Regions from separate parts of the Variovorax sp. FW305-3-2-15-B-LB1 genome, predicted to be linked through region 2. Evidence: predicted binding sites of a transcription regulator. Region 2 holds the regulator's gene; the other holds the start of a gene.
The links. Region 2 encodes LexA, which represses DNA repair genes until DNA is damaged. Its sites were predicted from a motif close to ACTGTATNNNNATACAGT; they were not measured.

Region 1 (3,402 bases), on a different contig from region 2:
CACGAAGCGCAGGCCCGGCGCGGCGGCGCGCAGCTGGTCGCGGTAGCTGCGCTTGAGCGCGGAGCAGGTCATGACAGCGCCCTGCGGCGCATCGGCCAGGGCACGGCCCAGCGTGGCCAGCCAGCCGGCGCGGTCGGCATCGGTGAGCGCGATGCCGCGGCTCATCTTGTCGACGTTGGCGGGCGGGTGGTGGTCGTCGCCCTCGATCAGCGGCAGCCCGAACGCGGTGGCCAGCGCCGCGCCCATGCTGGACTTGCCGCAGCCCGAAACCCCCATCACCACGAGCCAGACCCTGTTCATGCGCGCCCTTGACCTTGTTTGAAGCAGCCGATGCCGAATGCGTGCCGAGACCGGCACGGCCACGAATCTACCGCGTCGGCGCGATGTTCAGAACAGGCTGCCCTGCCCCACGGCGCCGGGCGGGCGAAAGGCCCCGGTGTCCAGCGCGATCCGCTCGCGGTTGAAGCCCAGCCGGTGCGTCGCCTTCTGGAAGCGCTGATGGATGAGGTCAGCCCACAGGCCGCTGCCCTTCATGCGCGTGGCGAAGTCGGCGTCGTAGTCCTTGCCGCCGCGCATCTCGTGGATGCGCGCCATGACGCGATCGGCGCGCTGCGGGTAATGCAACTCGAGCCATTCCTTGAAGAGCGGCGCCACCTCCCAGGGCAGGCGCACCACGGTGTAGAAGGCGCTGCGCGCGCCGGCCTCCCAGGCGGCTTCGAGCACCTGCTCCATGTCTTCGGTGATGAACGGAATCTGCGGCGCCACGCTCACGCCCACCGGCACGCCGGCCTCGGCCAGGGTGCGGATGGTGCGCAGCCGCCGGTGCGGCGCGGCGGCGCGCGGCTCGAGCTTGCGCGCCAGTTCGCCGTCGAGCATGGTGATCGTGACGTACACGGCCGCGAGCCGGTCGGCGGCCATGGGCGCGATCAGGTCGAGGTCGCGCTCGACCGCGCTCGACTTGGTGACCAGCGCGAACGGATGCCGCACCTCGCTCAGCAGCTCGATCACGCCGCGCGTGAGCCGCAGCTCGCGCTCGATGGGCTGGTAGCAGTCGGTGGCGGTGCCGATGGCCAGGTTGCTGGGGCGGTAGTCCTTGCGCCCGAGTTCGGCGCGCAGCACCTCGACGAGGTTGCGCTTGGCGATCAGCTTGGTCTCGAAGTCGAGGCCGGGCGAGAGGTTGAGGTAGCTGTGCGTGGGCCGCGCAAAGCAGTAGATGCAGCCGTGCTCGCAGCCGCGGTACGGGTTGAGCGAGCGATCGAAGGGGATGTCGGGCGACTCGTTGCTGCTGAGCACCGACTTCACGTCTTCGAAGCGCACCTCGGTGGCCAGCGGCAGCAGCCCGGCGGCTTCGGCCTCGCCGTCTTCCAGCGTGCCCCAGCCGTCGTCGAAGGCGTCGCGTTCGTCCTTGGAGAACCGGTGCGCGAGCCGCGTGGCCGCGCCTCGGCCCTTGATGATGTGGATGGGAACCTGGGCGGCGGGCATGGCGAGTCCTTGGAAGGAAACAGGAAACAAGGCGAATAACTGTCTATTCATACAGTATTTCACTTTTGCGGCCGCCATGCAGCGTTTTTTATTTCTGTCTTGACAGAAATTCAGGAATTCCTAAACTCGACGCCATGGAACTCACCGACATTCAACGCAAGTTCGTCCTGCACTGGGGCGAGATGGGCTCCATGTGGGGCGTGAACCGCACGGTCTCGCAGATCCACGCCCTGCTCTTCGCGCACGGCAAGCCGATGCACGCCGAAGAGCTGTCGGAAACGCTGGGCGTGGCCCGCTCCAACGTCAGCAACAGCCTGAAGGAACTGCAGGCCTGGAATCTCGTGCGCGTCACCCACACGCTGGGCGACCGGCGCGACTACTTCGAGACCAGCGTCGACGTGTGGGAGCTGTTCCGCACCGTGGTGCGCGAGCGCAAGGAGCGCGAGTTCGACCCCACCATCCGCGTGCTGCGCGAGATCGTCGCCAGCCCCGATTTCCAGAAGGAGCCGCCCGATGCGCAGGACCGCATCCGTTCCACCATGGACCTCATGACCAAGCTCGCCACCTGGGCCGACGAGATGCTGCGGCTGTCGCCCGGCACGCTCGACAAGGTGCTCACGCTCGGCGCCAGCGTGCAGAAGTTCGTGCGCGGCGACAGCGCACCGCCCCCCGCCCCTCCTGGCGCGGGCAAGGGTGACGACCCCGACGCACACCACGCCAGCCTGCCCATGATCTGAGAAAGGCCGCGTCCTTTTTTTTGCCTTCTTATTTCTGTTTTGACTGAAATATCGAGAACCAAAAGCACCATGACCCGCTTCGCCCCCGCCACCTATCCGCTCACCGTCTACTTCGACGCCACCTGCCCGCTGTGCACGGCCGAGATGGGCGCCATGCAGGCGCGCGACGCTGCGAAGCGACTGCGCCTGGTCGACTGCTCGCCCATCGGTTTCGCAAACGGCCCGGCACCGCGCGAGGTGCTGATGCGCTCGCTGCACGCGGTCGATGCCGCAGGCCGGCTGCGCGTGGGCGTCGACGCCATCCGCGCCTGCCGCGCGGCCGTGGGCCTGCCGGCCGGCGGCGCGGTGCTCGACCTGCCGGTGGTCGGCCGGCTGGCCGATCGCGCCTACGCGGTGCTGGCGCGCAACCGCTACCGGCTGCCGCGCTGGCTGGTCCTGCGGCTCGCGGGGCACGGTGCGATCGCGCCGGCCACCTGCGCCGACGACCACTGCAAGCTCTAAAAAACCCACGCTGTCACACCCCACCCGCTCACGTCCGAAGGAGTTTTCGATGCCCGACGTCTTCCAGCCCGACTTCCGCCTGCCCGGCACCGCGCGGCCCGCACCGCCCGCCGTCGAAGGCCACGTGAGCCGCGAGGACACGCAGGACTATTTCACCGAGGTCGCCGACGACTACCGCGCCTGGAGCCCCAGCTACAACATGCACTTCGGCTTCTGGCGCCTGGGCCTGAACCCGCTGCGGCGCGAGGGCATGCTGATCGAGATGAACCGCACCGTCGGCCGCGCACTGCGGCTCGACACCGCCACCCGTGACCCGCGCTGCGTGGTCGACCTGGGCTGCGGCGCCGGCGCCACCTCGCGCACGCTGGTCGGCGACGACCCGGCGCTGCATGCGGTCACGGTGACCAACGTGCCGGTGCAGAACGGCATCGCCGCACGGCTCGACGCCCGCGCCGGCGTGGCCGACCGCGTGGCGCACGTCGAGGCCGACTACACGCGCACCGGCCTGCCCGCCGCCCAGGCCGACGGTGCCTGGGCGCTCGAAAGCGCCTGCTACGCCGAGGGCACCGCCAAGGCCGACTTCGTGCGCGAGGCCGCGCGGCTGCTCAAGCCCGGTGCGCGGCTGGTGGTGGTCGACGGCTTCCTGCTGCGCCGCCGGCCGGGCCGCCTCGCGGGCTGGCTG
Region 2 (3,402 bases):
CGTGCAGATGCAGTTTTCGAGGCGCAGCAGCGCATGGCCTTGCAGCGGCGGCTCGCTCTCGAACACGTCGATGGCCGCCAGCCCGGGGCGGCCGCGGTTGAGCGCGGCCAGCAGGGCATCGGCTTCGACCAGCTCGGCGCGCGAGGTGTTGACGAACAGCGCCGTCGGCTTCATGCGCGAGAGGTCTTCGAGCTTGACGAGGCCCTGGGTGTCCTCGTTGAGCCGCAGGTGCACCGACAGCACGTCGGCGGCGGCAAAGAATTCGTGGCGGTTCTGCGCCACCTGGAAGCCGTCGGAGCGCGCCTTGGCGCAGCTGGCCTCGCGGCCCCAGATCACGACCTGCATGCCGAAGGCCTGCCCGTAGCGGGCCACCAGCTGGCCGATGCGGCCGTAGCCCCAGATGCACAGCGTCTTGCCCTTGAGCACCGAGCCCACGCCGAAATTCGGCGGCATCGATGCCGACTTGAGGCCCGACTGCTGCCAGGCCCCGTGCTTGAGGTTGCTGATGTACTGCGGCAGGCGGCGCATGGCCGCCATGATCAGCGCCCAGGTGAGTTCGGCGGGCGCCTGCGGCGAGCCCGAGCCCTCGGCCACCGCCACACCGCGTTCGGTGCAGGCCGTGACGTCGATGTGGCCGCCGACGCGACCGGTCTGGGAAATCAGCTTGAGCTTGGGCAGCTTCTCGATCAGCTGGCGGGAGATCTGGCTGCGCTCGCGGATGAGCACGATGACGTCCGCATCCTTGAGGCGAACCGACAGTTGGCCGATGCCCTTGACCGTGTTGGTGTAGACCTTGGCGGCGTAAGCGTCCAGCTTGGCAGCGCACTGCAGCTTGCGCACGGCGTCCTGGTAGTCGTCGAGGATCACAATGTTCATGGCATGCCATTGTGCCTCGCAGCATCGGCGCGTCGCACGTGTGAACGTTTGGATACCCCGCGCCAGATGGCGCCCGGGAGGCCTGTTTCAGACCGTTAGGGGTGAATCCGCTGTGCGCGTGCGGGGTGCGCAGGCACGACGGGCTCGTTCGCACCTTCTCAGTGCAGGTGGCTGGGGCGGGGCGCGCCGCTGCCGGCTTCTGCGGCTTCCAGTGCGGCGAGCCGGTCGAGTTCGGCGCACACGTCGGCCATGCGGCCGGAAATCACGACCCGGTTGGCGCAGCCGCGCTGCGTGCCTTGGCGGTCGACCACGCGGACCACGCGCAGCGGACGGGCGGGCGCTGCGGCGGCGGATGGCGAACTGACAGGTGCGGAACCGCCAGCGGGGCGCGCCGTGCAGGCCGGGCGAATGGCCACATAGCGAAGGCCGGCGGCAGCGTCGCCGCTCTCACCATGCGACGGGCGGCGGGCGGGCATCCAGCGGGTGGCCAGCGATTGCAGGGGCGACCAGAGGTCGGCGATGGCGAGGAGGGCGATTCCCATGTGAACTCCAAAAAAGTATGAGGTTGAACACAGGCAGGATTTCTTGAATCGGCCACGACAGGGTGATGGCGACTTCGCGCCATACGCCCGCCACCTGTCGCGGCCGGATGAGGTGCTGCGTGTGGGCAGCAGGCCCGGGGCTACATCAGCATCGTGTTGCGGATGAGGCCGACCGCGAGGCCTTCGATCTCGAAGGGCTCGCCGGGCTGGACGATGATGGTCGGGTAGTCGGGGTTCTCGGCGTGCAGCTCGATCACCTGCTTGTTGCGCTTCAGGCGCTTCACGGTGACTTCTTCGCCCAGGCGTGCCACCACGATCTGGCCGTTGCGCGCTTCCTTGGTGGCCTGCACGGCGAGCAGGTCGCCGTCCATGATGCCGGCGTCGCGCATCGACATGCCGCGCACCTTGAGCAGGTAGTCGGGTTGGCGCTGGAAGAGCGTGTTCTCGACGTAGTAGGTCTGGTCGACGTGCTCTTGCGCAAGGATGGGCGAACCCGCCGCCACGCGGCCGATGAGCGGCAGCGCGAGCTGGGCCATGCCGGGCAGCGAGAGCGAGAACTGGTTGCCTTCGCGGTGGCGCGTTTCGTGGAGCGAGCGCAGCGCATCGCCCTTGAGGCGGATGCCGCGCGAGGTGCCGCTGACGAGTTCGATCACGCCCTTGCGGGCCAGGGCCTGCAGGTGCTCCTCGGCGGCGTTGGCCGACTTGAAGCCCAGCTCGTTGGCGATTTCGGCGCGCGTGGGCGGCGCACCGGTGCGTGCGATGGCGCCCTGGATCAGGTCCAGGATCTGCTGCTGGCGGGCGGTAAGCTTCACTGCGAACTGCATAGTGGTTTCCTTGCGGCACTGGCTAGATATCCAGTACCTGTATTTTTAACCAGTTTTCAAAAGTTGACAAGCCATGACTCATTCCTCTTCGTCCGAGACGCGCCGCGTGGTGGTGCTGGGCACCGGCGGCACCATTGCCGGCAAGGCCGCCAGCAGCGGCGACAACATCGGCTACACCGCCGGACAGGTGGGCGTGGCGGACCTGCTGGGCGGCATCGAGGCGCCGGCCGGCGTGACGCTGGTGGCGGAGCAGGTGGCGCAGCTCGACAGCAAGGACATGGACGCCGACACCTGGCGCCAGCTGGCCGCGCGCTGCGCGCACTGGCTGGCGCAGCCTGACGTGGCGGGCATCGTGGTCACGCACGGCACCGACACGCTGGAGGAGACGGCCTTCTTCCTGCACGCCGTGCTGGCACCGGCCAAGCCGGTGGTGCTGACCTGCGCGATGCGCCCGGCGACGGCCCTGTCGCCCGATGGCCCGCAGAACGTGCGCGACGCGCTTGCCGTGGCCTCGACACCGGGCGCGCAGGGCGTGACGGTGGTGTGCGCGGGCACGATCCACAGCGGCCTCGATGTGCAGAAGGTGCACACCTACCGCCTTGATGCCTTCGCGTCGGGCGACGCGGGGCCGGTCGGCTACGTGGAAGAGGGCGAAGTGCGGCGCGTGCGTGCGTGGCCGCAGGGAGCGCCGTTCGATGCGGCGCGGCTGACGGCCGTGTCGAAGCCGTGGCCCCGCGTCGAGATTGTCATGAGCCACGCGGGCGCGAGCGGTGCGATCGTGGAGGCGTTGCTCCTCCCGTCGGCGGAGCCCTTGCGCGGCCTGGTCGTGGCCACGACCGGCAACGGCACCGTGCACCACGCGCTGGAAGCCGCGGCGCTGAAGGCGCAGGACGGCGGCGTGGCGGTACTGCGCGCCACGCGCTGCGCGAACGGACGCATCCTGCCGAAACCCGGTGACGGGCTGCGGGATGCGGGCGCACTCACGCCGGTGAAGGCGCGGGTTACGCTGGTGCTGGAACTCTTGGGAGTGGCCGCCCTGCCGGAGGCGGAGGGCGGCTAGGAGAAAGAGGCTGACGAATCAGCCGCTGAATCAGCTGTTCAGTGCGGCAAGCGCGCGCTGCTTGATCTCGTCGACCGTGCCCACGCCCTGGATGGCGCGG

Region 1: AC3WQR_RS06045 (PA0069 family radical SAM protein) is a predicted target of LexA. The motif match lies at 1,521-1,538, and genes of this name have one in related genera.

What each region holds. Positions count from the first base shown of each region.
Region 1 covers NZ_JBYSZY010000006.1:131,177-134,578, forward strand. Annotated here, with positions in the region: gene AC3WQR_RS06040 (gluconokinase) at 1-300, opposite strand, end outside; gene AC3WQR_RS06045 (PA0069 family radical SAM protein) at 388-1,482, opposite strand; gene AC3WQR_RS06050 (GbsR/MarR family transcriptional regulator) at 1,617-2,219, shown strand; gene AC3WQR_RS06055 (thiol-disulfide oxidoreductase DCC family protein) at 2,289-2,720, shown strand; gene AC3WQR_RS06060 (SAM-dependent methyltransferase) at 2,770-3,402, shown strand, end outside.
Region 2 covers NZ_JBYSZY010000003.1:129,366-132,767, reverse strand. Annotated here, with positions in the region: gene AC3WQR_RS03275 (D-2-hydroxyacid dehydrogenase family protein) at 1-876, opposite strand, end outside; gene AC3WQR_RS03270 (hypothetical protein) at 1,035-1,418, opposite strand; gene lexA (transcriptional repressor LexA) at 1,559-2,242, opposite strand; gene AC3WQR_RS03260 (asparaginase) at 2,316-3,302, shown strand; gene adk (adenylate kinase) at 3,333-3,402, opposite strand, start outside.